Regions from separate parts of the Streptomyces sp. NPDC050264 genome, predicted to be linked through region 4. Evidence: riboswitches for the same ligand, from Rfam matches in the RefSeq annotation. Region 4 holds a riboswitch; each other region holds the start of a gene.
What was found. Region 4 has a riboswitch for cobalamin ahead of AB0J02_RS42425 (iron chelate uptake ABC transporter family permease subunit). Riboswitches for the same ligand answer to the same signal wherever they lie in the genome.
Positions count from the first base shown of each region.

Region 1: another riboswitch for cobalamin. It lies ahead of AB0J02_RS23815 (HoxN/HupN/NixA family nickel/cobalt transporter); the one in region 4 lies ahead of AB0J02_RS42425 (iron chelate uptake ABC transporter family permease subunit).
Region 2: another riboswitch for cobalamin. It lies ahead of AB0J02_RS25390 (ribonucleoside-diphosphate reductase subunit alpha); the one in region 4 lies ahead of AB0J02_RS42425 (iron chelate uptake ABC transporter family permease subunit).
Region 3: another riboswitch for cobalamin. It lies ahead of AB0J02_RS12120 (ABC transporter substrate-binding protein); the one in region 4 lies ahead of AB0J02_RS42425 (iron chelate uptake ABC transporter family permease subunit).

Region 1 is NZ_JBFAKV010000013.1:103,394-111,093, forward strand. It holds gene AB0J02_RS23785 (oxidoreductase) at 1-303, shown strand, start outside; gene AB0J02_RS23790 (alpha/beta hydrolase) at 442-1,266, shown strand; gene AB0J02_RS23795 (class I SAM-dependent methyltransferase) at 1,284-1,997, opposite strand; gene rho (transcription termination factor Rho) at 2,363-3,562, shown strand; gene AB0J02_RS23805 (GNAT family N-acetyltransferase) at 3,593-4,084, shown strand; gene AB0J02_RS23810 (inorganic diphosphatase) at 4,175-4,678, shown strand; cobalamin riboswitch at 4,707-4,926, shown strand; gene AB0J02_RS23815 (HoxN/HupN/NixA family nickel/cobalt transporter) at 4,958-6,079, shown strand; gene AB0J02_RS23820 (CaiB/BaiF CoA-transferase family protein) at 6,154-7,344, shown strand; gene AB0J02_RS23825 (hypothetical protein) at 7,646-7,700, shown strand, end outside.
Region 2 is NZ_JBFAKV010000014.1:199,811-207,510, reverse strand. It holds gene AB0J02_RS25390 (ribonucleoside-diphosphate reductase subunit alpha) at 1-1,810, opposite strand, end outside; cobalamin riboswitch at 1,929-2,063, opposite strand; gene AB0J02_RS25385 (nucleoside hydrolase) at 2,121-3,101, opposite strand; gene mctP (monocarboxylate uptake permease MctP) at 3,204-4,826, opposite strand; gene AB0J02_RS25375 (DUF3311 domain-containing protein) at 4,823-5,122, opposite strand; gene AB0J02_RS25370 (GntR family transcriptional regulator) at 5,253-6,017, opposite strand; gene AB0J02_RS25365 (extracellular solute-binding protein) at 6,403-7,683, shown strand.
Region 3 is NZ_JBFAKV010000006.1:63,322-71,021, reverse strand. It holds gene AB0J02_RS12145 (beta-ketoacyl-[acyl-carrier-protein] synthase family protein) at 1-354, shown strand, start outside; partial or broken gene AB0J02_RS12140 (alpha/beta hydrolase fold domain-containing protein) at 535-863, opposite strand; gene AB0J02_RS12135 (ATP-binding cassette domain-containing protein) at 1,361-2,962, opposite strand; gene AB0J02_RS12130 (ABC transporter permease) at 2,959-3,792, opposite strand; gene AB0J02_RS12125 (ABC transporter permease) at 3,789-4,736, opposite strand; gene AB0J02_RS12120 (ABC transporter substrate-binding protein) at 4,738-6,300, opposite strand; cobalamin riboswitch at 6,353-6,481, opposite strand; gene AB0J02_RS12115 (class I SAM-dependent methyltransferase) at 6,708-7,490, shown strand; gene AB0J02_RS12110 (hypothetical protein) at 7,683-7,700, opposite strand, start outside.
Region 4 is NZ_JBFAKV010000051.1:12,181-19,880, reverse strand. It holds gene AB0J02_RS42470 (SMI1/KNR4 family protein) at 1-117, shown strand, start outside; gene AB0J02_RS42465 (hypothetical protein) at 160-687, opposite strand; gene AB0J02_RS42460 (aldehyde reductase) at 1,249-2,226, opposite strand; gene AB0J02_RS42455 (MerR family transcriptional regulator) at 2,223-2,660, opposite strand; gene AB0J02_RS42450 (SRPBCC family protein) at 2,866-3,483, opposite strand; gene AB0J02_RS42445 (ester cyclase) at 3,683-4,117, opposite strand; gene AB0J02_RS42440 (SRPBCC family protein) at 4,159-4,812, opposite strand; gene AB0J02_RS42435 (hypothetical protein) at 4,862-5,209, opposite strand; gene AB0J02_RS42430 (TetR/AcrR family transcriptional regulator) at 5,330-5,992, shown strand; cobalamin riboswitch at 6,077-6,218, shown strand; partial or broken gene AB0J02_RS42425 (iron chelate uptake ABC transporter family permease subunit) at 6,317-6,667, shown strand; partial or broken gene AB0J02_RS42420 (ABC transporter substrate-binding protein) at 6,669-7,412, shown strand; gene AB0J02_RS42415 (PepSY domain-containing protein) at 7,455-7,700, opposite strand, start outside.

The sequences.
Region 1 (7,700 bases), on a different contig from region 4:
AGCGCTACCGGCCTCCAGACGAACGGCACGGCCCGGCTGCCACGGCTGATCTTCGGATGTCTGGCGAGACCGCTGGCCCAGCCCGCGGAGCACGGCGCGCTGCCGCAGTTGTACGCGGCGACCGAACCGGGTTTGCGCGGCGGCGAGTTCATCGGCCCCGACGGCCGGGGCGAGATGCGGGGCGCGCCGATCCGGGTGGAGCCGGCGCCGGGGGCCGCTGACACCGAGGTGGCACGGCGGCTGTGGGAGGTGTCGGAGGAGCTGACGAAGGTGCGCTTCCCGTTCCCGGCCCCCGAGGAGTGAACAGATCATGGCGCCGACTCCTTCCGCCGCCCGCGCATGCCTGCCAGTATCCGTACATGTCCACCGATGACACGCGGGATGCGGTCGATCCGGGGCGTCTGGTGAAGCACGACACCACACCTGCGCAGAGGAGTTCACATGCCCACGTTCCGCACGACCGACGGCACGGACATCTTCTACAAGGACTGGGGTACGGGCCGGCCCGTCGTCCTCAGCCACGGCTGGCCGCTCGACGCGGACGCCTGGGACAACCAGCTGCGGCTGCTCGCCGAGAGCGGGTTCCGGGCCGTCGCGCACGACCGGCGCGGCCATGGCCGCTCGGGGCAGCCCTGGCAGGGAAACGACATGGACACGTACGCCGACGACCTGGCCGGGCTGATCGAGCACCTGAACCTCAACGACGCCGTCGTGGTGGGTCATTCGACCGGCGGCGGCGAGGTGACCCGGTACATCGGCCGGCACGGCACCGCCCGGGTCGCGGGCGCGGTGCTGCTCGGCGCGGTGCCGCCGCTGATGCTGCGCACGGACACCAACCCGGAGGGCGCGCCGCGGGCGGTGTTCGACGCGATCCGCGACGGTGTGCGGCGCGACCGCTCGCAGTACTACCGCGAGTTGAGCGCCCCCTTCTACGGCGCGAACCGGCCGGGGTCGACGGTGTCGCAGGGCATCCGGGACGCGTTCTGGCTGCAGAGCATGCGGGCGGGCGTGAAGGCGGCGTACGACTGTGTGCGGCAGTTCTCGGAGACGGACTTCACCGACGACCTCGGCCGGTTCGACGTGCCGACGCTCGTCGCGCACGGTTCCGACGACCAGATCGTGCCGATCGCCGCGGCCGCGCCGAAGACCGCGCAGCTCGTCAAGGACGCGACGCTGAAGGTGTACGAGGGTGCTCCGCACGGCCTGAACGGGGAGTACGAGGAGCGGTTCGACGCCGACCTGCTGGAGTTCGTCCGCGGCATCTGAGCGCCGCGGAGAAACCTCTACGAGCGGCGCGTGGCCACGACGAGCCGGCAGCGCGGGCTGCCGTCGGGCCGCTCGCCCAGTTCGGACAGCGCGCGCAGCGCGACGTCGAACCCGGCCCGGTCCAACTCCCTTCGCACATCGCTCAGTCGGAACGGCCGGTAGTACATGACGAACGGCGGCCGCCACACGGCGTTGCGCAGGCGCATCACCCCGTCGAAGCCGAGCATCGCCCAGTAGCCGCGGGACCCCGGCCGCGCGGGCGCCGGCAGCGGGAACGCGAACTGCCCCCCGGGGCGCAGCACTTGGCACACCTGTGTGAACAGGCCGGGATACTGCCCCGGGAGGAAGTGACCGAACGCGCCGAAGCTCACCACGAGGTCGAAGACGGGCCCGAAGGGCAGGGCGAGGGCGTCCCCGCGGACGCAGGAGGCCGTCGGTTCGCCGTCGCGCGCGACCTCCAGCATGCCCGCGCTGAAGTCGACGCCCACAGCGCGGCCCGCGCACACCTCGCGCAGGACACCGAGTCCCGCCCCGGTCCCGCAGCACAGGTCGAGCCCGCTCTCGTAGGGCCCGAATTCGCGCAGTGCCCGCGCGACCGGATCGAGCACGATGTCGGGGGTGCGGAACGGCGTGTGGTCGAACTTGGGCGCGAGCAGGTCGTAGCCGCGCTCGACCGACGACAGCGCCTGAACGGCCAGCTCGCGAAGGGTGGGGCCCTGGGGTGTGAACATCGCGGATCAGCATAGGTGGGCAGACCGCGGAAATCCGCTCTTGCCCCGCACCCGGGGTCGGGTGTTACTGTGCATGTGGCACGTGTGTACGCCCCTTCTGCGGCGCCGGTGCCGATTCCTTCTCTCGCAAGTCTCCCAGCGCCTGAGCGCTCACCTCTTCCGGTCTGCGCCACAGCGTGCGTCATCCCTGGTCAACAGGTTTTCGGCGGGTTCCTCCCGCCCCTGCGCTGCCAGGTTCCCTCCCGGCCACGGGCCGTCCTGCCCGTCCCACGGGGCGTGACATACCGCCCCGTCCTGTCGCCGGATCCCCTCCCCCCTTATCTGCCCGCGTACGAACAGCGTCCGCGAAAGGACCGTGACCGACCATGACCAGCACCACTCTGGAAAAGCCCAGCACCGTTCTGGGAGAGCTGGACAAGCCCAGCACCACCACCGGGAGGCCGCGCGCCTCCACCACACCCAAGGCCCCCGTCCAGGCCGCCGGCGTCCTCGACATCGGCGCGAACGGGCAGGGCTCCCTGCGTGCGGGCGACCTGATCCCGACGTCCCGCGACGTCCAGGTACCCGCCGCTCTCATCCGTCAACTCGGCCTGCGCAAGGGCGACTTCGTGGACGGCCTGTGCGCGAAGCCGCACACGCTCACCCACGTCGAAGCCGTCGGCGGCGCCCCCGTCGGCGCCCTCCGCGGCCGCCCGCGCTTCGCCGACCTCACCCCGCTCCACCCCAGCGCACGCCTGCGTCTGGAGAGCCCGGCGAGCGGCCTGGGGGGCCGCGTCGTCGACCTGTTCGCCCCCGTCGGCAAGGGCCAGCGCGGCCTGATCGTCGCGCCGCCGAAGACCGGCAAGACCGTCCTGCTGCAGCAGCTCGCCGCCGCGGTCGCCGTGAACCACCCCGAGGCCCATCTGATGGTGGTGCTCGTCGACGAACGCCCCGAGGAGGTCACCGACATGCGGCGCTCCGTGCGCGGCGAGGTGTACGCCTCGACGTTCGACCAGCCCGCCAAGGCCCACATCGCGCTCGCCGAGCTCGCCATCGAGCGCGCCAAGCGCCTCGTCGAGCAGGGCCGCGACGTGGTGCTCCTGCTCGACTCCCTCACCCGGCTGTGCCGCGCCCACAACAACGCCGCGTCAGCGGGCGGCCGCACCCTGTCCGGCGGCGTCGACGCCGCCGCGCTCATCGGCCCGAAGCGCCTGTTCGGCGCGGCCCGCAACACCGAGGAGGCCGGCTCCCTGACGATCCTCGCCACAGCCCTGGTGGACACGGGTTCGCGCGCCGACGACTACTTCTTCGAGGAGCTCAAGAGCACCGGCAACATGGAGCTGCGCCTCGACCGCGCGCTCGCCGACCGCCGCGTCCACCCCGCCGTCGACATCACCCCGTCCGGCACGCGCCGCGAGGAACTCCTGCTGTCCGCCCCCGAGTCGACCGCTGTACGCGGACTCCGCCGGGCCCTCCAGGGCCGCGAGGGCCAGTCGTCCTACGAGGCACTTCTGGACAAGCTGCGCCGCACCCCCGACAACGCCGCGTTCCTGCGCCAGGTCCACTCGACGGTACCCACGGGCTGACCCCGCCCCCGGATGCGTAATACTCGCTGTATGACCTCGAGCATTACGCGCGCCGGCAGCGGCCCTGCCGTCACGGTGCGGCGCGCCACGGCGCGCGACGCCAGGCGCCTCACCCGGCTCGTGCGCGCCTCCCGCGCCTACGAGGCCCCGTACACGGCGATGGTCGCGGACTACCGGGTGGGCCCGGACTACATCGAGGCGCACCGGGTGTTCGTCGCGGCCGCCCGCGCGGACGACCGGGTCCTCGGCTTCTACTCCCTGATCGTCGCCCCGCCGGAGCTGGACCTGATGTTCGTCGCCGATGACGCGCAGGGCCTCGGCATCGGGCGGCTGCTCGTCTCCCACATGCGGGACGAGGCCCGCGCCGCGGACCTCGACCACGTGCGCGTCGTCTCGCATCCGCCCGCCGAGGGCTTCTACCGGAGCGTGGGCGCGCTGCGCACCGGGACCGCGCTCGCGCGGCCGCCCGCCGTCGCATGGGACCGCCCCGAACTGGTATTCCCCATCACCCCCGAGATCTGACACCCCGCGGTCCGAGGGGTTCCGCCCTCGCCCCGCACGGCGCACACTCGGTGGCATCTGAGCGGGCGGCAATGGGGCAAGGAGGCCACATTGGGCGGCAGCGAGGCGCGCGGCGACGCGTTCGACGTGATCGTGGAGATACCGCAGGGCTCCAGGAACAAGTACGAGATGGATCACGAGCTGGGGCGTATCCGGCTCGACCGGATGCTGTTCACCTCGACCCAGTACCCCGCGGACTACGGCTACATCGACGGCACGCTCGGCCGTGACGGCGATCCGCTGGACGCGCTCGTGCTGACCGACGACGCGACGTTCCCCGGCTGCACCATCGAGTGCCGGGCGATCGGCATGTTCGTGATGAGCGACGAGAAGGGACCGGACGAGAAGGTCCTCTGTGTCCCCGCCCATGACCCGCGCCACGCCTCGATCCAGGACATCGAGGACATCCCCGAGTTCGACCGCCTGGAGATCACCCACTTCTTCGAGGTCTACAAGGACCTGGAGCCCGGCAAGTCGGTGGAGGGCTCCCATTGGGAGGGCAGCGACAAGGCCTACGAGGAGATCGGGCGGTCGCGCGAGCGCCGGGGGCGATAGCCGCCCGCGGCGCCGGGGAGTGCGTCGACTAGGGTGGTCGGGCCGTGGTGCTCGGGAAGACCGGTGACGGCCCCCAGGGGTCAAGTCCGGAGCGGCCCTCGCCACTGTGATCGGGTTTCGCGCCGCCCTCGGGCCGGCGCGAAGCGCACCGCTCCACACGTCACTGGCTGCCGCAGGGCCGCTGGGAAGGCAGGAGCGGCGTGGCACGCCCGTAAGCCAGGAGACCGGCCGCGGCATCTCACAAAGTGATTCCACGAGGTGCTGGAGCGTGATCAAGGCATGACCCTGCCCGGGAACTCCCCTGCGCGGCCCACCGGCCCGCACCCCCCTGCCACTTTCCGCTGGCGCCGCGAGGACACCGTGCGCACCGCGGGTCTCATCGCGGTGATCGCGGCCCTGCACGTCGTCGCGTTCGGCGTGCTGTTCCTCCTCGTCGTCCCCGAGCACTACGAGGTCGGCAACAAGGCCTTCGGTATCGGCCTCGGCGTCACCGCGTACACGCTCGGCATGCGGCACGCCTTCGACGCCGACCACATCGCCGCGATCGACAACACGACCCGCAAGCTGATGGCGGACGGCAAGCGGCCCGTCTCCGTGGGGTTCTGGTTCGCGCTCGGCCACTCCAGCGTGGTCGTCGCGATGGCCGCCCTGGTGGCGGGCGGCGCGGCCCTCGCGGGCACCCTGCTGAACGACGAGTCCAGCACCCATCAGGTGCTCGGCGTCGTCGGCACCACCGTCTCGGGTACGTTCCTGTACCTCATCGCCGCCCTCAACCTCGTGGCCCTGCTGGGCATCCTGAAGGTCTTCCGGGCGATGCGCGAGGGCTCGTACGACGAGCGGGAGCTGGAACAGCACCTGGCCTCACGGGGGTTCATGAACCGGATCCTCGGCCGCTTCACCAAATCGATCACCCGCCCGGGGCAGATGTATCCGCTCGGCTTCCTCTTCGGCCTCGGCTTCGACACGGCAACCGAGGTGACGTTGATGGTGATGGCGGGCAGTGGCGCGGCGGCGGGTCTGCCGTGGTACGCGATCCTGTGCCTGCCGCTGCTGTTCGCCGCGGGCATGAGCCTGTTCGACACGCTCGACGGGACGTTCATGAACTTCGCCTACCAGTGGGCGTTCTCCAACCCGGTGCGCAAGGTGTTCTACAACCTCACCATCACCGGTCTGTCGATCGCGGTCGCCTTCTTCATCGGCACCATCGAGCTCGTCGGCGTCCTGCACGAGAAGCTCGACCTCACCGACGCGCTGACCGGCTGGATAGCCGGCCTCGATATGGACAACGTCGGCTACGTCATCGTCGGCCTGTTCGTGGTGGTGTGGGCGGCGGCGATCGCCTACTGGCGCCTCGCCAGGGTCGAGCAGCGCTGGTCGGCGCGGGTCGCCGAGGGCGGGTAGGGGCCCGCCGCCCCGGGCGCGGGCGTCGCATAGCGTGCAGCACGACGACACCGCCCGAGCACGGAGGACCCCGAATGAGCGCCGCCCGCCTGCCCCTTGAGGGCGTCACCGTCGTCAGCCTGGAACAGGCGGTGGCCGCGCCGTTCGCCACGCGCCAGCTCGCCGACCTCGGCGCGCGCGTGATCAAGGTGGAGCGGCCCGGCGCGGGGGACTTCGCGCGCGGCTACGACGAAACGGTGCACGGCCAGTCCAGTCACTTCGTGTGGCTGAACCGCTCGAAGGACTCGGTGACGCTCGACGTCAAGACCGACGGCGGCCGTGCGGTCCTGGAGCGGCTGCTGGCGGGAGCGGATGTCTTCGTGCAGAATCTCGCACCCGGCGCGGCGGCCCGACTCGGCCTCTCCGCGCGCGAGTTGGCACAGCGCCACCCGGCGTTGATCGTCTGCGACATCTCCGGCTACGGAGCCGACGGGCCGTGGGCGCACCGCAAGGCGTACGACCTGCTGGTGCAGTGCGAGACGGGCGTCCTGTCGGTGACGGGCGCCCCCGGCGCCCCGGCCAAGGTCGGCATCGCGATCGCCGACATCGCGGCCGGGATGTACGCGTTCTCGGGCATCCTCACCGCCCTGTACGAGCGGCGGGCCACGGGCACCGCACGCGCGGTGGAGGTGTCGCTGTTCGAGGCGCTCGCGGAGTGGATGGGCTACCCCGCGTACTACACGGCGCACTCGGGCCGGCAGCCGGAACGGGTCGGCGCAGCGCACCCGACGATCGCCCCCTACGGCCCCTATGACGCGGCGGACGGCAAGACGGTCCTGCTGGCCATCCAGAACGAACGGGAGTGGGCTTCCTTCTGCGCGGAGTTCCTGGACGACGCCTCTCTGGCCGATGATCCGCGCTTCCACCGCAACTCGGCCCGGGTCGCGCACCGCGCCGAACTCGACGCGATCGTCACCGCCCGCTTCGCCGAACTCGGCGCACAGGAGGCCGTCGCCCTCCTGGAACGCGCCAAGGTCGCGAACGCCCGGCTCAACACCGTCGCCGACTTCCTGGACCACCCGGTCCTGGCCGGCCGCGACCGCTGGCGGGACGTCGCCACCCCGGGCGGCCCCGTCCGCGCGCTGCTGCCCCCGGTGGGGCTGCACGGCGTGGAGCCCCGGATGGACCCGGTCCCGGCGGTGGGCGAACACACGGAGGCGGTCCTGAAGGAGTTCGGCTACGACGCGGCGGCGATCGGTGAACTACGGGAGCAGGGGGCGCTGTGACGCAGGGGCACTCGATGGGCACGCGAACGCGGGCCGTTCGGCCCACCACAAGGGTCACTCGGCCCGCTCCCGCCGAAGGCTCTCACTGAGATGCTGCCGCACAGAGCCTCCCGTGCCCTCGTTCTCCCGCAGGGGCGCACGGTGGAGGCCCGGGCCCGCCGGGCGCAGGAGGGGGAGCTGCGACCGGCGGGCCCGGTGACGGGGCCACGCCGGGCGCGGTGTGACACGCGTAAATCATCCCGGTCGGAGCGGTAAAGTGTCGCGTCAACCTGCACGCGCCCGATCACCCAGGAGCACCTACGTGACCGTAGCCATCGACTCGTCCGAGGCAGCCGTCCCGTCCGGCGAGGACGCCG
Region 2 (7,700 bases), on a different contig from region 4:
GCAGCGAGTTGCGCATGCCGACGGCGGCGATACGTTCCCGCAGCGCGGCCCACCGCTCCGGCCAGGTCAGCTGGGCGTCGGCGTAGTGGTCGGGGTGCAGGACGCCGCGCGCGGTGCGGGTCTTCTCCCAGGCGGGCAGCGGGCCGTTGCGCTCGGCGAGGTCCGCCGAGGCCTCGTACGCGGCGAGCATGATGCGCTCCTGGATCCGCGTCGAGAGCGCCCTGGCTTGCGGCGAGTCGAAGGGCAGGCGCAGCTTGAAGAAGACGTCCTGCAGGCCCATCGCGCCGAGGCCGACCGGCCGCCAACGGGCGTTGGAGCGGCCCGCCTGTTCGGTCGGGTAGAAGTTGATGTCGACGACGCGGTCCAGGAACGTGACGGCGGTGCGGACGGTCTCGTCGAGCCGCTCCCAGTCGATGTCGCCGGCGGCCGTGTCCACGAGGGCGCCGAGGTTGACCGAGCCCAGGTTGCAGACGGCGGTCTCGCCGTCGTCCGTCACCTCCAGGATCTCGGTGCACAGGTTCGAGGAGTGGACGGTGTGGCCGGGCTCCGCCGTCTGGTTGGCGGTGCGGTTCGCGGCGTCCTTGAACGTCAGCCAGCCGTTGCCGGTCTGTGCGAGCGTGCGCATCATGCGGCCGTACAGGTCACGGGCGGGGATGGTCTTCAGGGCCTTCCCGTCGGCCTCCGCCTTCTTGTACGCGGCCTCGAACTCCGCGCCCCACAGGTCCACGAACTCCGGCACGTCGGCCGGCGAGAACAGCGACCAGTCGGCGCCCTCGGCGACCCGGCGCATGAACTCGTCGGGGATCCAGTGCGCGAGGTTCAGGTTGTGGGTGCGGCGCGCGTCCTCGCCGGTGTTGTCGCGCAGCTCCAGGAACTCCTCGATGTCGGAGTGCCACGTCTCCAGGTAGACGGCGGCGGCGCCCTTGCGGCGGCCGCCCTGGTTCACGGCGGCGACCGACGCGTCCAGGGTCTTCAGGAACGGCACGATGCCGTTGGAGTGCCCGTTCGTCCCGCGGATCAGCGAACCCCGGCTGCGGATGCGGGAGTACGAGAGTCCGATGCCGCCGGCGTGCTTGGAGAGCCGGGCCACCTGGTGGTAGCGGTCGTAGATCGAGTCGAGCTCGTCCAGCGGGGAGTCGAGGAGGTAGCAGCTCGACATCTGCGGGTGCCGGGTGCCCGAGTTGAAGAGGGTGGGGGAGGAGGGCAGGTAGTCCAGGCGGCTCATCAGGCCGTACAGCGCGCTGACCTCGTCGACGGCGCGGGCGCTGTCGTCCTCCGCGAGACCCGACGCGACGCGCAGCATGAAGTGCTGCGGGGTCTCGATGACCGCGCGGGTGATCGGGTGGCGCAGCAGGTAGCGGCTGTGCAGGGTGCGCAGACCGAAGTAGCCGAAGCGGTCGTCGGCCGCGGTGTCGATGAGCGCGTCGAGGCGCGCGGCGTGTACGCGGACGAACTCCGCGGTGCGGTCGGCGATCAGGCCCTCGCGGTGGCCGACGGCGACGGACCCGGTGAAGGAGGTCACGCCCTGCGAGGCGGCCTCGGCGGCGATGGAGAGCGTGAGGAGCCGGGCGGCGAGCCGGGAGTAGACCGGGTCCTCGGAGATCAGCCCGGCCGCGGCCTCGGTGGCGAGTTCGCGCAGCTCGGCCTCGTCGGCGCGGGCGCTGCGGCCGCGCAGCGCTGCGGCGGCCACCCGGCCGGGGTCGGCGCCCCGGAGGTCGGCGGTCAGCTCGGTCAGGGTGCGCAGCAGCGCGGTGCCCGGAGCGTCTTGCGGTGCGGCTGAGACCGGTTCGGCGGGCGGCGCGATGGTCACGTGGGGCTCTCCCTCGCTCGGCTCGGGGCCTGCGGGAAGGAGTGGCTCCGGCGCGCACGGGGCGCCGTCGTCACCGGCCCATTCCGCGAGGCCCGGACGTCGTCGACACCCGGGCCGGACGGCCCGGGTGTGCTGCGGCAGGTCGTCGGACTCACGCGGGCGCCACTTTGGGCGCATACGTTCACCGTTGCGGGACAGTTCCGGATTTGCACCGGATTCCCCTGCGGCTGCAGCGAGAGCGAGCATACATGTTGTGCCGGGCCATCGCGGCAGGCCCACATCTTGTGTCGACCGGGCCCCACGGTGGGAGTCACACGGCCGCGGGCCGCTTCAGCAGCGTGGCCACGAAATCCTCTGTGAAGTTACGCGGGCCGGTGCCCAGGGCGACCCGGCCGCGATGCTTGGCGCGGGCGTTCACCAGGGGCGACTCCGTGTAGTACTCGCGGGGGTAATCGGAGTCGTAGGGGATGAACACCGTCTTGCCGCGGGTGAGTTCGCTCGCGCACTCCACCACGACGGTGCCCTCGGCCGCCGTGATGAACGACTCGTCCGCGCACACGCCGACGGCGAGCGGGTCGTGCAGGGGGGAGCCTCCGGCCTCCTCGTAGGCGCCGAGGTAGAAGCGCATCAGCCGTGCGGTCAGCTCCATGCCGGGACCGGCCGCCTCCAGCGTCGCCAGCTCCGCGGGCCCGAACCGCCAGCCGTGCGTCGCGTCGAGCCCGACCATCGTGTACGGAATGCCGGAGGAGACGACGAGGTCCGCCGCGTCGGGGTCCGCCCACGCGTTGAACTCGGCGACGGGCGTGATGTTCCCGGGTATCTCGGCCGCCCCGCCCATGAAGACGAGCCGCTTCACACGCCGGGCGAAGTCGGGGTCCTCGCTCAGGGCGAGCGCCACATTGGTGAGCGGGCCCGTCGCGCACACCGTCAGCTCGCCCTCGTACTCGCGCGAGAGCCGGAGCAGCGCCTGCGCCGAGGACTCGGTGTGCTCGGGCACGGCCGAGTCGGGCAGTCGCTCGGCGCCGAGTCCCGTGGAGCCGTGGAACTCGCCGGCGGCCGCGTACGGAAGGCGGGTCAGCGGGCGGCCCGCGCCCCGGTGCACGGTGATGTCGCCGTCGATGCCGAAGGCCCGGGCGAGCGCCCGCCCGTTGCGGAAGGTCTGCGTCGCGGGCACGTTGCCGCCGACGGTCGTGTAGGCCTTGAGGTCCCACAGCCCGGTGCCGAGCAGGTATTGCAGCGCGACGGCGTCGTCTATGCCGGGGTCGCTGTCGAGCACGATGGGGGCGGTCATGATTCCTCCGGGGCGGGTGGTGCGAAAGGTGCTGGGTCACGATAAAGGGACGGGCCCCTCCGCAAGGGAGGGGCCCGTCCTTCGGGAGGCGGGGGACGGCCGCTAGTGGCCGCCCGCTCCGACGGTGGGCAGTTCCACCTGTACTCCCTTGTCGCCGGCGTCGGCGGTGTAGTCCGCGGGCGACGTCTCGTCGACGCCCTCCGGAGCCTTCACGGCCTTCAGGACGAAGGTCAGGACCACGGTCACGATCACGTTCATCACGAACGCCGTCAGACCGATGTAGCCGATCTCCCCGATGCCGGGGATCTCGTCCGAGGAGCCGCCGAAGTGCTTCTGCGTCGGCGACGCGACCCCGTACGCGGCGAGCGTGCCGTAGACCATGCCGACCGCCCAGCCGGCGAGCAGCGCCCACCGGTGGAACCAGCGCGTGAACAGACCGCCCACCAGCGCCGGCATGGTCTGCAGGATCCAGATGCCGCCGAGCAGCTGGAAGTTGATGGCGACGGTCTTGTCCATGGTCAGGACGAAGGCGAGCGCGCCGACCTTCACGAGCAGCGACACGAGCTTGGAGACCTTGGTCTCCTGCGCGGGCGTCGCGTCGGGCTTGATGAAGTCCTTGTAGATGTTGCGGGTGAAGAGGTTCGCCGCGGCGATCGACATGATCGCCGCCGGGACCAGCGCGCCGATACCGATGGCGGCGAAGGCGACACCCGTGAACCAGTCGGGGAACATGTTCTCGAAGAGCTGCGGGATCGCCAACTGCCCGTTCTGCACCTTGATCCCGGCCGCGATCGCCATGAACCCGAGCAGCGCGAGCAGGCCCAGCATGAGCGAGTACAGCGGGAGGATCGTGGTGTTGCGGCGGATCACGTTGCGGCTCTTGGACGACAGGGTCGCCGTGATCGAGTGCGGGTACATGAACAGCGCGAGAGCCGAGCCGAGAGCCAGGGTCGCGTAGGTCCACGTGCCCGATTCACCGGGTGCGAGGGCCCCGACGGGTTTCCCTGTCGCGGGATTGAGCTGCTCGAACTTCTTGCCGGCCGCGGCGAAGATGTCGTCGAAGCCGCCCAGCTTGATCGGGATGTAGATGATGGCGACCAGGATCACGATGTAGATCAGGCCGTCCTTGACGAACGCGATCAGCGCGGGGGCCCGCAGGCCCGAGGAGTACGTGTACGCCGCGAGCACACCGAAGGCGATCAGCAGCGGCAGGTCCTTGATGAACCAGTTGGTGCCCTCGCCGCCGCCGACGCCCATCACGTCGAGCACGGCCTGGATGCCGACCAGTTGGAGCGCGATGTACGGCATCGTGGCCAGGATGCCGGTGATGGCGACGGCCAGCGAGAGGCCCTTCGAGCCGAAGCGGCCGCGCACGAAGTCCGACGTCGTGACGTACCCGTGCTTGTGCGAGACCGACCACAGGCGCGGCAGGAACGTGAAGATCAGCGGGTAGACCAGGATCGTGTACGGCACCGCGAAGAAGCCGGACGCGCCCGCCGCGTAGATCGCCGCGGGGACGGCGACGAAGGTGTACGCCGTGTAGAGGTCGCCACCGAGCAGGAACCAGGTGACCCAGGTGCCGAACGAGCGGCCGCCCAGGCCCCATTCGTCCAGCGAGTCGTTCTCGGACCGGCGCCAGCGCGCGGCGAGGAAGCCCATGACCGTGACGGCCACGAAGAAGATGATGAAGACGGTGAGCGCGACACCGTTGACGCCGCCGTTCATCGCTGGCTCCCCGAGGACGATGCGGATGCCGATGCCTTGCGGCCGCGCTGGTCACGCTGCCACAGCTTGTACGCGATCATCGTGAGCGCCGTCGAGATGAGCACCCAGAGCATCTGGTACCAGTAGAAGAACGGGATACCGATGAAGGTCGGGTCGATCTTGGCGTAGGAGCTGACCCAGAGCATCGCCACGAACGGCGCGACGAGGCACAGTCCGATGACGACGCGGACCGGTGTCACCACCGGTCTTCCCACTTCTTGCGCACCTTGTGGCGCGCTTTTCGGCGCATCGGACATTTCGCGGCTCCGTCCCCTCGCTGGCCCAGGTCCCACTTATCTCACGTTTAACGTGCGGGAAATCTAGGCGAGAGTCTTGATCTATGGAAGCCCCGTCCGGATAACGGACGTCAGCGAAATGGCTGACCGCTCAGTCCAGGGGGCGCTTCAGCCGCGCCACGAACTTGTACCGGTCGCCCCGGTACACCGAGCGCACCCACTCCACCGGCTGGCCGGAGCCGTCGATCGAGTGGCGGGAGAGCATCAGCATCGGCAGGCCCACGTCGGTGCCGAGCAGGCCGGCTTCGCGCGGCGTGGCCAGCGACGTCTCGATGGTCTCCTCGGCCTCGGCGAGCCGTACGTCGTAGACCTCGGCGAGGGCCGTGTAGAGGGACGTGTACTTGACGAGCGAGCGGCGCAGGGCCGGAAAGCGCTTGGCCGAAAGGTGTGTGGTCTCGATGGCCATCGGCTCGCCGCTGGCGAGGCGCAGCCGCTCGATGCGCAGCACGCGTCCACCGGCGGTGATGTCGAGCAGCCCGGCGAGCGTGTCGTCGGCGGTGACGTATCCGATGTCGAGCAGCTGCGAGGTCGGCTCGAGACCTTGCGCCCTCATGTCCTCGGTGTACGAGGTGAGTTGGAGCGCCTGCGACACCTTGGGCTTGGCGACGAACGTGCCCTTGCCCTGGATGCGCTCCAGGCGGCCCTCGACGACCAGCTCCTGCAGCGCCTGGCGGACGGTGGTGCGGGAGGTGTCGAACTCGGCGGCGAGCGTGCGCTCCGGCGGCACGGGCGTGCCCGGCGGCAGGGTCTCCGTCATGTCGAGCAGGTGCTTCTTCAGGCGGTAGTACTTGGGCACGCGTGCGGTACGGACGGGCGCCCCGCTCTCGTTCTCCGCACTGCTCACATCGGTGCTCATGCTCCGCCTTCCCGGCTCCTGTGCCGATGCGGCCGACGTACCCATCGGCCACGGCTCACATCGTGGCACGGCTCGCTCCGGGGGACTCCCCGTACGCTCCGTGATCCCTTCTTATACCGTCCGGTGACCGTCTGGTCTAGTCCACGCACCGGACGATGGGAGCGGTCCCGCGGGCGGCCCAACACCCTTGTGGCGCCCGGCGGGTGTCGTTCCGATAACGGACGCACAGACCTTTCTCGGCCACCCTTGACACCTCTATTGGTCTGGGCCAAGCTCCCGGTACTGGTCTACACCATTCACGACCAGGTCCCAGCCCCACAGGTCGTACTCGTCTCAAGTCACCGCGGTGGGCAGGGGGGTTGCTGGCATCCCTGAGGAGGGTGGCGTGAAGCGCAAGCTCATAGCGGCTATCGGTATCGCGGGCATGATGTTCTCGGTCGCGGCATGTGGCGACAGTGACGACAAGTCCGGCAACGCGGGGGCGGACGCCAAGGAGCTGACCGTCTGGCTGACGGTCGACGCCCAGAACAACTGGCCGGAGCTGGTCAAGGCCGCGGACGCCGCGATCGTGAAGAAGCACCCGGGCATCAAGATCAACCACGAGTACTACGGCTGGCCGGACAAGCCCGCCAAGCTCGACGCCGTGCTCGCCACCGACAAGGTGCCGGACGTGGTCGAGATGGGCAACACCGAGATGCTCAGCTACATGGTCAAGGGCGCCCTGGCTCCCGTCGACACGGCGAAGTTCGAGAACTCGGACCAGTGGCTCGACGGCCTCAAGGCCTCGGTGACGTACGACGGCAAGACCTACGGCGTGCCGTACTACGCCGGTGGCCGCATCGCGACCTGGCGCAAGGACATCGCGTCCGCGTCCGGGGTCAAGGCGACGCCGAAGACGTACAAGGAGCTCACCGGCGACCTGGACAAGATCCAGAAGAAGCAGGGTGACAAGTTCAACGCCTGGTTCCAGCCGACGCGCGACTGGTACGCGGCCATGTCCTTCGTCTACGACGCCGGCGGCTCCATCGCCAAGGAGGAGGGCGGGAAGTGGAAGTCCAACCTCTCCTCGCCGGAGTCCCAGAAGGGCCTCACCGAGTTCAAGAACGTCATCGACAAGTACATGCACGGTGACAAGACCAAGGACGAGTCCGACCGTTACATCGTCTACGGCCAGGGCAAGTCGAACATGATCTTCGGTGCGGCCTGGGAGGGCGCGACCTCCGCCGACCCGAAGAACGACAAGACCGGCAAGCTCAAGGACAACCTCGAGAACTTCGTGATGCCGGGTCCGTCCGGCAAGGCGATGCCGGTCTTCCTCGGCGGCTCCGACCTCGCGGTCCCGGTGAAGTCCGACGCGCAGGCCGTCGCCGGCGAGTGGATCAACGCCTTCACCGGCGCCAAGGGCCAGAAGGGCCTGATGGCCAAGGGCAACCTGCCGAACAACAAGACGGACCTCGCGACGATGAAGGCGGACCCCAAGACGGAGGTCCCCGCCACCGCCGCCGAGTCCAACTGGTTCGTCCCGATGGCCCCGGGCTGGGGCCAGGTCGAGAAGGCCCAGGTCCTGCAGACCATGCTGCAGGCGATCGGCACCGGCAAGAAGTCGGTCGCGGACGCCGCGAAGGAAGCGGACGCCAAGATCGACAAGGTCATCAACACCAAGTGACCTGAGCGCGGGACCCC
Region 3 (7,700 bases), on a different contig from region 4:
GTCTCCCCCGGCGACGTCGACCACGTCAACGCGCACGGCACGTCCACGCCCCGCGGCGACGCGGTGGAGGCGGCGGTCCTGGCCCGCGTCTTCCCGCACCGCCCGCCCGTCACCTCCGCCAAGGGCGCCCTGGGCCACACGCTCGGCGCGGCCGGCGCGATCGAGGCCGCCCTGACGGTCCTGGCCCTGCGCGCGGACCTCGTCCCGCCCACGGCCGGCCTGACCGACCCGGACCCGGCGCTCGACATCGACGCGGTCGCCGGCACAGCCCGGCCCCTCGCCTCGACCGTGGCTGTCAGCAACTCCTTCGGCTTCGGTGGCCACAACGCGGTGGTGGTCCTGGCCCGCGACTGAACTGTGTCCATGTGCGTTCACACCGCGACAGTCGCTCGGCACAGGCCACCCCGTAGCCCGCCGCAGGTGATGGGCGAAACATTCGAGCGCCTGTCGAGCCGTGGCGGCGGGTTTGTTGTGGGTGAATCCGTGCTCGGCGTCGGTGAAGCACCGGTGGGTGACGTCGACGCCTGCCGTGGTGAGCCGGGCGGCGAAGCGGTCGCTCTCCACGGCGATGGCGTCCAGGCCGCCCGTCATGATCAGCGTGGGCGGGAACGGTGCCATGTCGGAGTCATGGCCGGTGAAGCCAGTGGAAGTTCGCGTGCGTCCGGGTCGGCGAAGTAGCTGCTGTACATCAGCTTGATCAGCCAGGGTGCGACCGCGGGGTGACTCTTCGGTGAGGTGCGCCGGGACGGGGCCAGGGTCATGTCGGTGGCGCCATAGGCGCTGATCAGGACGATCGGCATGAACTGGGCGGTGTCCCGGGCTTGCCGGCAGACGTCGATGGCCAGTTTGGCTCCGGCGCTCAGGCCGCCGACGGCGATGCGTCGGCTGCCCCAGCCGCAGTCGGAGCCACGCCGGCGGGCCCTTGCGGTGACGTCCTAGGCCTGCTCCTCGGCGACGGGACCCCGAGACCATGGCTGCGGTGACCAGGCCGACGATCAGCGGGATGACGTAGAGGCCTGCGGTGAAGGCGGACTTGTGCTGGACGCTCTGCAGGAACATCGGAACGTAGAGCATGCCGACGAAGACGAAGAGGACGAGCGTGGCGAGGAAGAACCGCAGGGAGGCCAGGTTGAAGACGCTGGAGCGGAACAGCCGCAGCGGTGTGATCGCCTGGGGCGCCCGGCGTTCGACGAGCACGTGGACGATCAGGCACAGCGCGCTCAGGGCGGTGAGGCCGAGGATGATGCCCGAGGCCCAGGAGTGCTCGGTGCCGCCCCAGGTGGTGAACAGCATGACCGCGGTGGTGAAGACGAGACCGCCGGGCGCGGCAGGTGGAGCTTGGCGGCCACGGTGACGAAGGTCAGTACACCGGCGGCGAGCCCGACGGGGCAGCGGGCAGCACCTCGTCGGCGGGCCCGCTGCGCACACAGCGACCGCCCTCGAAGAGTGCGGCCTCTTCGGTCAGCGCACGTACCGCGGGCAGGTCGTGGCTGATGAACAGCAGCGCCGTCCGTGCAGGGGCGAGCAGGCGGGGCAGGGCGTCGATGACCCGTTCCCGGGAGACGGTGTCCAGGGCCGAGGTCACCTCGTCGCACACCAGCAGAGCCGGATGTGCCGTCAGTGCCCGTACCAGCGCGCAGCGTTGCAGCTGCCCACCGGAGAGCTGGTCGGGGTTGCGGTGCAGCAGGGCCTCGTCGAGCCCCAGGGCCGTCGCCGTCCCGATCGCCTCGGCCGTCGCCTCGCCGTCGCCCAGGCCACGCAACAGCCTTGACGTGTCGGCGAGTTGGTTCACGACCGGGCGGTGGGTCTCGAAGGAACCGGCGCTGCTCTGATGCACGTACTGGACAACGCGGCGCTGTGCCGCCGAGCGGCGGTCGACCCGGGCGGGGAGCGGTCTGCCGTCGTGTCGCACCTCGCCCAGCGTCGGTGTCGTCAGCCCGGCCAGTACCCGGGCGAAGGTCGTCTTGCCCGAGCCGGAGGCACCGATCAGCGCGGTGCGGCTGCCGGGCGGGAAGGCCAGCGACACCGGCCCGGCCAGAAGGTCGGAGGATCGGCGGCGCACGGCGATGCCCTCGGCGACCACCCCTGCGCTGCCCTGCGGAGTCGGGGTCCCCGCAGCCGGACCTGGTACCCGGCCCAGGCCGGTTCGGTGCTCCGCCGCCAGGAGTTCCCGCGTGGACCGATGGCGGACAGCGACGGGAGCCGCGTCGGACGGCGGCCCGGAACCCGGAGCACGGACGGTGGCGCCCAGTACGTCCGCCGTGGGCCCCTCGTCCACGGCTCGGCCGTGCTCCAGGACGACGACGCGGTCGGCCGTCTCACGCACCGTCGGCAGGTCGTGGCTGAGCAGCAGCACCCCCCTCCCGTCATCCGCGAGGCCTCGCACCGTGTCTGCCAGGGCGTGCGCGAGTGCCGGGTCCAGGCCGCTCGTCGGTTCATCGAGGACCAGCAGGCGCGCGCCCGTCACCAGGGCGGATGCGAGTGCCACACGTTGTTGCTGGCCGCCGGAGAGCTGGTGCGGGAAGCGGCGGCGCACGGCGTCCCACCGCAGGCCGGCCAGGTCCAGCGCCCGGCCCGCGGCCGCTTTGCGCGCGTCCCGTCCGACGTGTGCGAGAGCGGCCAGTTCCATGAGGGCGCCTCCGGTGCGGCGGACCGGATCCAGGACGCTCTCCGGGTGTTGGGGCAGGTGAGCGGCGTACCCTGCCCGAGCGGTACGCCGTCGGTCGGGCGTCAGGGGCATGAGGTCCGTACCCGACAGCAGGACGCGCCCCGCCAGCCTGATGCCGCCGCGCGAAGCACCGAGGGCGGCCAGCCCCAGCGTGGTCTTGCCGCTGCCGGACGGACCGACGACAGCGACCACGGTCCCCGCGGGAACGGTCAGCGTGACGTGGTCCAGCAGAGGGTGCGGCGCTGCGTCCGCGCAGGCGGAGACGTCCAGGATCTTCAACAGCGGCTCGGTCACCGGCTTCTCCTCCTGCGGGCCAGGGTGCGGTCGACGAGCAGGTTGCTGCCGACACACAGCGCCGTCAGCAGGCCGGCGGGTACCAGGACGGCGGCGGGCTGCGTGAACAGGGCATCGCTGTTGCGCTCGATGAGAACGGCCCAGTCCGGTGAGGAGGCGGGCAGGCCCAGGCCGAGGAAGTTCGCGGAGGCCAGTAGATACAACACGACGGAGAACCGGCCGGCCGCGTCCGTGGCCAGTGGTGCGGCCAACTCCCGTGCCAGATGCCGCAGATGGATGTACGCCCAGCCGCGGCCCTGCATCCGCAGTGCCTCGACGACCGTACGGGCGCCGGGGGCAAGTGCGGCTCCGCGGACCAGGCGGGCCACGGCCGGTACCTGGAGCAGTCCGGCGACCGTCAGCAGCCAGTACCAGTCGCGGTGGCCCGTCGCGGCCAGGGTCATCAGCACCAGTAGCCCGGGGAAGGCGAGCAGCAGGTCCAGGGTGCGCATCACCGTCTCGTCGAGGGTGCGCCGCGGCCCGGCGGCCAGCAGGCCCAGGGGTACTCCCGCGATCATGCCGATCAGGAGGGCACCAAAGGCGCTTCCCAGCACCGAGGCGCCACCGTGCAGAACGAGTGACAGCACGTCCCGCCCCAGGACGTCGGTACCGAGCGCATGCCCTCCGCCGGGCGCTTGCGAGGGCAGCGCGTCCTCCCGCGGAGCCGTGTCCCCGGCCACCCACGGACCGATCAGAGCCGTCGCCACCGGCACCGCGAGGAGGACCAGAGCGGTCCAAGGGCGGCGGGCCCGATCCCTGCGCAGGCCGGTGGTCACGGGCAGGGGCGTCATGGGGCCATCTCCCGTCGCGGTGCCAGGCGGTGGGCGACCAGGTCACCGGCGAGGTTCACCACGACCGCGGTGCCGGTGAACAGCAGCGCGTACGTCTGCACTTGTGGGAGATCGCGGTTCTGCACCGCCTCGACGAAGCCGTTGCCGAGTCCGCGGAATCCGAAGACGGCCTCTACGAGGACGGCGCCGCCCAGCAGTCCCTCGACACAACGGGCGTACTGCTGGGCGGCGGGGCCGAGGGCATTGGGCAGCACGTGGCGGAGCACCACTGTGCGCTCGCGTACGCCGAGCAGTCGCAGGTGTTCGGCCACGGGACCGTGGCGCTCCCCTGCCACTCCGGCGCGTATCTGCCGGGCCAGATCGCACAGGTGCCGTGCGGTCAGTACGACCACGGGAAGCACCAGCACGGACGGCTCCCCGAGCAGCCCGGCGGTGTCCATGCCGACGGCGGTGGCGGGCAGCAGTCCCGCCGCCAGTGAGACCGACGCGACCAGGAGCAGCGCGAGCACGAACTCGGGCACGGCGTGCAGCAGAACCGTGACCGTGTTCAGGGCCCGGTCGAGGCGGCTGCCCTCCCGCAGCCCCGACACGGTTCCCAGCAGCGGTGCCAGCACGGTGACGAGGATCAGCGCGGGCACGCCGAGCAGCAGCGTCACTCCGCTACGGCGGCCGATGTCGTCGCCGACCGGCAGCCCGGTCGTCAGCGAGTGCCCCAGGTCGCCGGTGAACAGGTGGCCGAGCCAGTGCCCGAAGCGGGTCCAGGCCGGTTCGTCGAGGCCCAACTGCTGCCGCAGAGCCGCTACTTGTTCGGGTGTGCCGAGTTCGCCGCGCAGCACGTCGGCCGTGTCTCCGGGCAGGAGCGCGCCGACGGCGAACACGGCGACCAGCACCACCAGGCACTGCAGGAGCGCCAGCAGGGAGCGCCGCAGCACGTAGGCGCGCACGTCAGGTGAGGCGGACCCGGTCGAAGCGGGCCCAGTCGTGCGAGTTGGGCGGCGCGGCCCGCAGACCACTGACCGACCGGCTGATGGCGTCGTTGGCGTCGGAGAACGCCCACACCAGGAGCCCGGACTCGGCGCGGGCGATCTTCTGGGCGCGGGCGAGCAGGCTCAGCCGGTCCTGCTCGTCCCGGGTGGTACGGGCCCGGTCGAGCAGCGCGTCGAACTTCTCCGAGGCGTACTGGGTCTGGTTGCGGGCAGCCCCTCCCCGGACCCGCTGCTGCAGGAAGTCGGAGACGGGAAGGGTGGAGCTGGTGTTGAAGGCGGCGACGCCCTTGGTCCTGATCTCGCTGAAGTACGTGCTGGACGCGCGGGTGTTGGCGGTCAGCCTCAGCCCGATCTCCCGCAGGTTCCGTGTCATCAGGTCGGCCGCGGGTTCCCATGCCGCGTCGACCGAGCTGGTCTCCACGGTGAGGTGCAGCCCGTCCGCGCCGGCCTCCTTCACAAGCTTCCTCGCCGTGCCGACGTCCCGTTCCCGGGGCGCGAGGCCGTCGGGGTAGCCGCGCAGGCCCACGCCGAACAAGTCGTTGCCGACCTCGCCGTGCCCGGCCAGCGCGATACGGACCAGCGCCGGCCGGTCGATGCCCAGTTGTACGGCGCGTATCAGCCGTGGATCGGTGAACGGCTCACGGCCGGTGCGCAACAGGAGTTGCTGGGCGGTGGCGCGCTCGGCGGTCAGCAGGCGGGTCGAGCCGTCCTTCTTCAGCCGTTCCACCGAGGCGCCGGCCATGTCGGCCGCGTAGTGCACCTGCCCGGACAGCAGGGCGTTGAGCCGCGCGGACTCCTCGTTCGCGGGGACGATCTCCAGTTCGGCGATGTGCGGAGCGCCGTCCCAGTGGTCCGCCCAGCGCCGGTAGCGGGCGGTGCCGCCGGGGGTGAACGACACGTAGGTGAAGGGACCGGAGCCGATCGGCTCGCGGAAGTCCGTCGTCCCGGCGGGGATGATCTCGGTGCCGGGGCCGGCGAACACGGTGGGGAACTCGAAGTTCGGCGCCTTCAGGACGAAGACGACGGACCGGTCGCCGTCCGCCTTGCTCGCGGTGAAGTCGATCGCGGAGAGCAGCACCTGCGAGGGCGAGCCGACCTCGGGGCCGGCGGCGCGCCGGTAACTGTAGAGAACGTCCTTGGCGGTGACCGGCCTCCCGTCGTGGAACCGGGCCGCACGCAGCCGTACCCGCCACCGGGTACCGGACGCGTCGCTCTCCCAGGACTCCGCGAGCCGCTTGCGCACCGACATGTCGTCGGCGTACGTGCCGAGCGTGTCGTAGAGGGCCTTGGCGCGGGCCTGGTCGACGAAGTTCGGGGCGACGTGCGGGTCGAGGGTCTCCTGCGAGCCGCCCGAGGTGAACGCGGCACGGAACCTGTCGCCGCCTCCCCCGTCCTTCGCGTCGCCGCCGCAGCCGGTGAGCAGTCCGGACGCGGCGAGCGCCAGGGCTCCTCCGGCGGCCAGCACGCCTCGCCTGCCGGGTTCCGGCCGGTGCCCCGGCCCCGTCCGGGCATGCGTCGTCACAGTCGATCCTCTCCGGGGTGTCCTCGCCCCTGACGTCAGACCGGCGACGGGTCAGTCTCCTGGCTTCCGGATCGTCGCTCGCCTCCGCCTTCCCGCCCGCGTCAACGGGCAGTGGCGTGCGGGAGATTCGCTCCCCGGTCACAGTGGCGGGACCGCGCCGGAATCGCACCGGCTTCCTGGTCCCCGTCGCCTTGTGCCCTCATTGTGGCGTACGAGGTGAAGGGCGCGGGAACCCGGTCGCCCCGGGCACCGTTCGGCACGGGGACCGGGCCCCCTGTGCGCGCCTCTCGCGACTCGGCACACAATGTCGATCAGCACGGTCCGGAACGCAGGACCGAGCAGTACGACACGAGAGACCGGCGGTGGCCCGGCCCGCCCCGGAGGCCCGCGAGAGGAAGCACCACCCCATGACAGCGACGCACCTTTCCAACTGGCACGCCTGGCAGACCAGTTGGGACCGCCAGCAGGAGTGGTACATGCCCGACCGGGAAGAGCGCTTCAGGGTCATGGTCGACACGGTCGAGGCCGTGGCGGGCCGCACGCCGCGCGTCCTCGACCTGGCCTGTGGCACCGGCAGCATCTCGGACCGGCTGCTGCGCCGGCTCCCCGACGCCGACGTCACCTGCGTGGACATCGATCCGCTCCTGCTGACCATCGCCCGCGGCCACTTCGCCGGGGACGAGCGCGTGTCCTTCGTCGAGGCCGACCTGACCGACGCCGCGTGGACCGCACGCCTCCCGTATCCGTCGTACGACGCTGTGGTCACCGCCACAGCGCTGCACTGGCTCGACACCGAGCCGCTCGACCGGCTGTACGGCACCCTGGCCGGCCTGCTGCGCGAAGGCGGGGTGTTCCTGAACGCCGACCACATGAAGGACGAGTCCGCTCCCCGCATCAACGCCGCCCTCCACACGCTGCACACCGACCGCCGGACACACCAGCGCCGCCACGGAGCCCTGGACTGGGCCGACTGGTGGGGTGAGGCGGCCCGCGATCCCCTCCTCGCCGAGGCGGCGGCCGAACGTTTCGCGCTGCTCGGCGATCCTCGACAGCCTCGGACCGACCAGCCGCGGCGCGATCGCCCCACCTCGACCCGGTGGCACATCGAGACGCTGCTGCGCCAGGGGTTCACCGAGGCACGCCAGGTGTGGTGCTCGGCGAGCGACGCGCTGGTGGCCGCGCTCCGCTGAGCTTCCGCGGTCCTGCTCCATGGCGGCCCAGGCGTCCGCGACCATCCGGGCGACGTCGCCGCCCCGGCCATCCGGTGCGCCCTCGGCTGGTCCAGCGACGGGATCACAGCCCGCTCCGGTGAGCGCAGGCACCACACGGATCGTGCGGTTGCCGGAGAAATCAACCAGCCTGACAACCTGGGCGGAACCATGTCACCGCAGGCTGGCATG
Region 4 (7,700 bases):
CTGGCCCCGCTCGGCCAGTCACTGGCCGAATGGCTCACCGGCCGGCTGAACGGCACCGTGCCGGACGGGCCCTGTCCGCGCCGCGAGCCGGCCGGCCTGGACTGCCCCGCACGCTGACGGGGCGGTGAACGTGGTCTGCCCGGCCGCTGCACCAGTACGTCAGTCGTCGGGCAGAGCCTCGGTGACCAGACGGGTGGCGAACGCGCGGTCATTGGTGATGCGGTTGATGTGCTCTGCGAGCAGGAACGCGGTGGCCTCCAGAGGATTCATCTCCCCATCGGTCCAATAGCCGTACTGCTTACGCCACAAGCTGGGGCTCAGCCCGCTGCCGGCCGCGACAAGCAGCCCGGCCATGGTGGGGATGGTCTCGGGAGGCACACTCTTGGTCATCATGCGCAACGTGCCCACCAAGTAGGGCACCACGACGGCCAGGACGTCCTCCTCGTGCTCCTCGTACGCCTGTCGCAGCCACTGCATGTACATATAGATCAGCGTGCAGGCACCGTCGAGCATGTCATCGAGTTCGCGGTGCCCCCAGCCGGCGGTGAACTGGGCGGTCAGCGCCTGCTCTTCGGGGTCAGCGACCATCTCGCCGCCGTAGATGGCCTTCAACCGGGAGTCGACCATCATCAGCGCGGCGCCCACATCGCCGGCGGGAGCATGCTGGGGATCGCACGGCGACGACATGGGAGTCCTCCTCCACCAACCTTGAGGTCTCCAACGGTAGACCGCCGACGAGAGACGGAATCGGCGAATCGCGGAATGCGCACGGCCGCTTCAACGAAGGCGGCTGGCCGCTCATCTTCGCCGGGGTCGCCGGGGTCACCGGGGTCGCCGGCCGCAACCCCGGCTGGACAGCTTCGGTGTGAACCTCAGATCCGGGCGGCGGGCCTTTCCTCGGCTGACGACCTCACACAGCACACGCGAGCAGCTGCTGTCTGACACGAGGATGTCCCTCTGGCCGCGCTGTCCGCCCGCCACAGCACCGTTCCTGAAAATCAGCGCCCTCGCGGCGGCTCACGAATGCGGCTCGAACGCCCGGGACTGATGTGAGCAGATCTGGGGCGTTGCCGAGCACAGGGTGAGGATCGGGCCTGATCAGGCACCCGCAGCTCAACCTGCCGGGTGACCCACCCCGCTCCCCCACCGGCCTACCGCGCATCACGGCACGCCGGAGCAAGTCGGCGGGGCGGGCCCGCGGGCACGACAACTACCGCGACGGGTCCGGGACTTGATGTCCGGGGGCTGTCACCGCCCCGCTTGCAGGAATCCCAGGTCCCGCAGGCACTCGGCCGACTCCACGATCGTCGTCGCGGCGGGGCGCGGCTGCCAGCCGAGGTCCTCGCGGGCCCGGTCGTTGTGGATGACCGGGCGGGGCAGATCCTCGCCGGGCGCCTCCCGTTCGGGAGCCCGCGCGGCGAGCGGGCCGAGTCGGCCGCGCAGGATGCCGGCCACCTCGACGAAGCTCAGCGTCGGGCCGTCGGCGACAGCCAGGAAGCGTCGGCCCGCCGCCTCGGGCGCGGCCATCGCGCGCAGATGCAGGTCCGCGACATCACGTACGTCGACGATGCCGAAGCGGGCGCGGGGGGCGACACTCATCGTCCCGTCGAGCATCGCCTTGACCAGTTGCATCGAGGAGCCGAGCGTGGCCGTCAGGGTGGGGCCGAAGATGCCTGTCGGGTTGACCACGACGAGTTCGGTGTCGCCGCCGTCACGCTCCATCAGGTCCCACGCCGCGCGCTCGGCGATCGCCTTCGAACGGGGATAGGGGGCGAGGCCGGGGGTGTCCGGATCGGTCCAGTCGGCCTCGGTGAACTCGGCGCCGGGTTTGGGCGTGTAGCCGATCGCCGCGAACGACGAGGTGAGCACGGTACGCCGGACACCCGCGTCGCGTGCCGCGCGCAGCACCCGCAGTGTGCCCTCGCGGGCGGGCACGATCAGCTCGTCGGGGTCGTCGGGCTGGGCCACGGGGATCGGCGAGGCCACATGGTGGACCTCTTCGCAGCCGGTCAGTGCGGCGGCCCACCCGTCGTCGGCCATCAGGTGCGCTGCGACGATTTCCAGGCCCGCGTCGTCGGCGCCGCCCCGGCGCACCGCCGCCCGCAGTTCCTGAGCTCGGGCGAGCGAGCGCACCGTCGTGCGTACCTCTTTACCGGACCGCAGCAGCGCGGCGACCAGCTGGCTTCCGAGGTATCCGGATCCGCCGGTGACCAGGACCGGGCTCATCGCGCCCCCTCCAGTCGCTGTGCCGCCTCGAGGGAACGCCGGGTCGCCTCGGCCTCCGCCTCGGCATCGCCGCGTTCGCGGGCGTCCCACAGAGCGGCTTTCTCCCGCAGATAGGCGAGCCGGGCGTGCTGGGCGGCGATCTCCGCCTCGACGCGGTCGGCGTGGCGCAGCAGCAGGTCGCGCTGTTCGGCCGCGGCGGACCGCCCACGGGTCCGGTTGCTCTGGTAGGTGCGCATGTCCTCGATGCTCATGCCGACCGCGCGCAGGCAGGCAAGCGCCTGGAGTTCATCGAGGTCCCGCTCGCGGAAGCGCCGGTGGCCGCTGCTCTCGTCGCGGTCGACCGGGCCGATGAGCCCGATGTCCTCGTAATAACGCAAGGTCGGCTCACTCAGCCCGCTGCGCCGGGCTACGTCCTGGATGGAGAAAACTGTCATGTGGGGAGCAGAACATACTTCAAGCGCTTGAAGGCAAATGTGCGGAATGCGCCTTCTGCAGCGGGAGGCGGCCGGTCAAGCCCCTTGAACAACGGAGCCGAGTTCCGCCGCCGCATCGCTGATCTCCTCCCACAGCCCGCCGCCCTCTCCGTGCCAGGACAGCGTCGGAGGGAGTCGATCAGCGCTCACGGTCCGCGTCGCGTCCTCAATCGCGCTCGTTGCCCGGGCGGACGGCGCAACGGGTCTCCGCCTCGGCCGTACTTTTGAGCCGGTTCACCCAGTCGATGAGGCCCGACTCCAGGGCGGCCTGGTTGCCGGGGATGTCGGCCTCCACGGGAGGGCCCGCCCAGGACTCCTCGGTGGTGGCGAGCACGCCGCCCCTGACCTTCTTGAACGTCCACAAGTGCACGCCGTCGATGCCGTTGACGGGGGCGCCCCAGGCGATGCACCGGTTCCTGTCGACCTTGGTGACCGTCGACGTGACCTTCATGCCCTGGGGTGACCACGCGAAGACCGACCCCGGTCGCAGCGGACCCGGTGTCTCTTTCTGTGCGGGCGTGATCTCGGGAATCCAGGTGTCCCATGCGTCGATGTCGGTGTGCAGGTTCCAGATCTCCTGCACGGGCGCCTTGATCAGAGCGCCGGCGCGGGCGATGACCGGGGCGGTCTTGTCGACGGTCACGCCCTGGCACTCCTGGAAGGTTGACGGGCCGGTGCCGGGCCGTGCCTCGTGGGCCGTCGCCATGGTCGGGGCGCAGAGAGTCGTCGCTGTGACGATCGCGGCTACGGCCGTGCCCTGAAGGAGTCTTTGTCGTGTGTTCATCGAGTCGGCTTCTTCCTCGGTGGCTGGTGGCTGGTGGTGTGGGGGTCAGCGCGCGGTGGACGTGAGGCGGCGGCGTTCGAAGGAGGCGGCGAGGACGTAGGCGCCGCCGGCGAGGACCCAGTAGAAGGCGGGGTCGCCGAGGAGAAGGGCTCCGCACGCCCTCATGTCGGGCCCGCTTCTCAGGCCTTCCCGCCTGGCCTCAGAGCGCCTTGAGCTGCCTGAGCATGTGCAGGGAGTCGGAGTTGAGCCAGTATTCGGCGAACCGGCCGTCCCGTACGAGGAGCGTGTCGGTCCCGGTGAAGGTGACCACGGTCCCGGGCGGGGCCTCGGCACCGGGGAAGCCGCCGCCGTAGGTGCCGGTGGCCGTCCAGCGCACAGACAGGTAGGCGCCGTCGAACAACGGCGGGACCTCGATGGCGAACTCCAGGTCCGGGAAGGGAGAGCGGCCGGCGCGGACGTAGGAGGCGAGCCCGTCGGCACCCCGCACGGAACTTCCGTCGCTGCCGTCGGTCATGACGCTATGGAGGCGGAAGTCGTCGGAGACGATGTCGGGGGCCAGGAAGAGATCGCCGTTCCAGAGCCTGAGCCAGGCGTCGAGCAGGGTCTTCGCATCTGTTGACGGGACGGAGGTCATGGTGGGTGGTTCCTCTCGTGCTTTGCGTATGAGAGCGGGGTTCAGCAGCCGGTGCGGGTTTCCGCGGCGGCCTTCAGATCCTTCAGCCAGATCTCCAGGCCGGCGCCGAGCGCTTGGGTCGACAGGTCGACGTCGGCCTCGGCCTGGTCGCCGGTCCAGGTCTCCTCGGTGCGGACGAGGGTGCCGCCCTTGACCTTGGTGAAGGTCCACACGTGGGTGCCCTCGTCGATGTGAATCCCCTCGCCGGTCGCCGGTCCGGTCCAGCGGACGCAGTCATCGCGCCGGAGCTGCTGGACGGTGGAGGTGACCGTCAGGGTGGTGGCGGGCGTCGCGGGGGTGGCGGGCACCGGGGTGGTCCACCGGAAGGCGGAACCGGGGCGCAGGGGACCGGAGTCGAGCCGCTCGCTGGACAGGACGGCGTCCTGCCAGGACGGCCACCGCTCCACGTCCGTCTGGGTCCTGAAGACGGTGCTCAGCGGCGCGTGGATCAGTATTTCGGTCCCGTAGCGCACGAGAGCGTCGGGGTCGGTGCTCCGTCCGCGGCATTCGACGGCGGCGTCGGGGCGGCCTGCGTGCGCCGGGCCGGGGGCGGCCCCGGCGGGCGCGGCGGTGACCGCGAGGGCGCCACCGGCCGCGGCGAGGGAAAGGGTGAGCGCAGCAAGGCGCGTGGCGAAGCGGGAGCGGGTGACGGACATGGTCGGGTTCCTTCCGTGGCGACTTCGAGAGATGAGGGCGGGCGGTTCTTCAGCGGCGGCGGACGCCGTGGACGGCGAGCAGGAGCGCGGCGGACGCCGCGACGATCAGGCCGACGAAACCGGGGTGGATGTCCTTCGACAGGCTCGGCGCGCCCTCCGGCCGCAACTGCCAGACGGCGAACGGGATCGCGTAGGCGAGAGCAAGCAGTGCGGCACCGGCCTTGACCGCCGCGTCGCGAGCCCCTGCCAGGGCGCCGATCAACGCGATCAGGACCGGCACGAACGCGACGAACGCGAACCCGGTGAGCACCAGGAGCGGGACGGCCCAGGCGGAGACGGTCACCTTCAGGGGCGTGCGCCGCTCCTGACGGGCGACGGAAACGGACGGTCCTGACATTGCTCTCTCCTTGCGTTCCGCACTGCCTCGAACTTGAACTTACGGTCGTAAGGCTACGCACGTTAAGGGAGCGCGAGCAAGGGCTTACGCCAATAAACTTTTGCGCGTAAGGTTACGAGGATGAAAGAGACCGATGTGACGAGTCAGGACACACCGAAGCGCGCCGCCCGCGTACGCAACCGGCGCGGCGAGGGCGGCCGTCTGCGGGAGGACATCGTCGATGCCGCCGCCGCGCTGCTGGACGAGACCGGCGACGAGCGGACGATCACCCTGCGGTCCGTCGCCCGCAAGATCGGCATCGCCGCCCCGTCGATCTACCCGCACTTCCCCGACCAGCCGGCCATCATGCTGGCCGTCGTCCGACGGGAGTTCGCCGCGCTCGAGGCCCATCTGCGCACCGCCGTGGACGAGGCGGGCGACGATCCGCGGGACCGCCTCTACGCCCTGTGCCGCGCCTACCTCGGCTACGCCCAGGACCACCCCGCGCGCTACCGCACCATGTTCGGCGGCCTGTGGATGCCGACCCTGGGCGACAGCTCGCTGACCGAGGAGGAACTGACCACCCTCGGCGCGACCGCCCTGCAGTTCCTCGCCGAAGCCCTCGCCGACTGTGTCGCCGCCGGACAGTCGACGGCCACCGATCCCCAGCTGGACGCCGTCACCCTCTGGGTCTGCCTGCACGGCCTCGCCCACCAGCACGCCGCCACCCGCATCTTCCCCTGGCCTCAGGAGAGCGTCGCCGACGCCATCATCACCAGGGTGGCCGAGCTGAACGACGTATGACGAACGTGGCCTCGGCCCAGCGAGACGGCTCGGTGGGGCAGTTGGGGTCGGAGTGTCGTCGGCGACGGCTGCGATGCGAGGACGATGGGGGCCTGGAGCACCCGCTATGCTTCAGGCGCCTCGTGGGGGAAGTCCGGTCGAAGTCCGGCGCTGACCCGCAACGGTAGGCGGAGCCTCGCAAGAGGTTCCGTGAGCCCGATTACCCGCGGTGGTGAAGCTCCTGTCAATCGCCGTGGACTGCGAGAGGTGCTGCGTACGGCGCCGTCCGGAGCTGCTCCTTCTTGATCACGCAGGTGCGCGGCCCGAGGCGAAAGCGATCCGCCTGTGGCCACGCTCCGCACCCGAATACCCGCCGTACCGCCCCGCGGCACGAACAGAGGGACCTCCCCAACCCGGCGCGTCCCGCTGCCTCTGCTCGTGACCGGCCTGTGTGTCGTGCTCCCCCTCTCCCTCGCCTGCGGCGCGGGCATCGGAGCATCGGGGCTCTCGTGGGGCGAGGCACTGCGCTACCTGTGGGCGGGACTGACCGGCGGGTCCATAGCCCCGGACGACGTCTCCTCCTACCTCATCGTCTGGGAACTCCGCTTCCCGCGTGCCGTGCTGGCCGCCGTCGTCGGCGCCGGTCTGGCGGCCGTGGGCGTCGCCGTCCAGGCCATGGTCCGTAACGCACTCGCCGCTCACGACCGTGCCCTGGAAGGACGGCTACCAGAAGACCGGATGGCTGTCCAAGAAGCAGATCACCAAGGAGCTGATCCTCGACGCACGCGCCGACCTGGTCTTCGCGGGCTGGAACTACGGATTCAACGAAGGCGAAGGCTTCACACCGCAGGCCCTGCACCAAGTCGGCGTCGACTCCTACCTGCTCAGCGAGTCCTGCCGCAACGGACAGGGCAGAGCGCGCGGGGTGATGGCGCCGCTCGACGCGCTGTACACGGACCTGCGGAACCTGGGCACGGTCTTCGATGTCGAGGACCGGTCCGAGACGCTCATCGCCTCCTTCCGCAAGCAAGTCGCCCAGGCACAGGCGAGCGCCCCGAAGGGCGCCGAGCGGCCGCGGGTGTTCCTCTATGACAGCGGGCAGGACAAGCCCTTCACATCCGGTGCCTACGCCGGACCCCACGACATCATCACCAAGGCCGGCGGCGACAACATCATGAAAGACCTCAAGGACAGCTGGGTGACCGTGGGCTGGGAAACCGTCGTCGCCCGCGACCCCGAGGTCATCGTGATCAACAACTACGGGGACACCACCGCGGAACAGAAGCGGAAGTTCCTCACCTCCTACAGTCCGCTCGCCAACGTCTCCGCCGTCAAGAACGACCGGATCGTCGTCCTCGACTACGTCGACCTCGTCGAAAGCCCGCGCAATCCCGCGGCCATCAGCTCGCTCGCTGTGGACCTGAGGAACCTCGGCTCCTGACCCCGCGCACCCGCTCTTCCGGCGAACGCGTGCGAGTGCGGGTCAGTCCCGGTCGGTGTGCTCGCGGAGAACCTTGCGGTCGGTCGCGTCGATGTCGTAGGTCGTCTTGTTCCAATCCTTCGTGGTGACAACGTCGACGGACCACATGGGCCCGCCCTGGTCGGTGTCGTCGAGTTCGACGGAGGTGACGGTGCCCTTGGTCTTGTCCGTCGCGGTCTGCGCGGCCTGCTGCGGGGTCACCTTGGCCTTGCCCAGCCGGCCGGCGAGTTCCTGCTTGTCGTCGCCGTC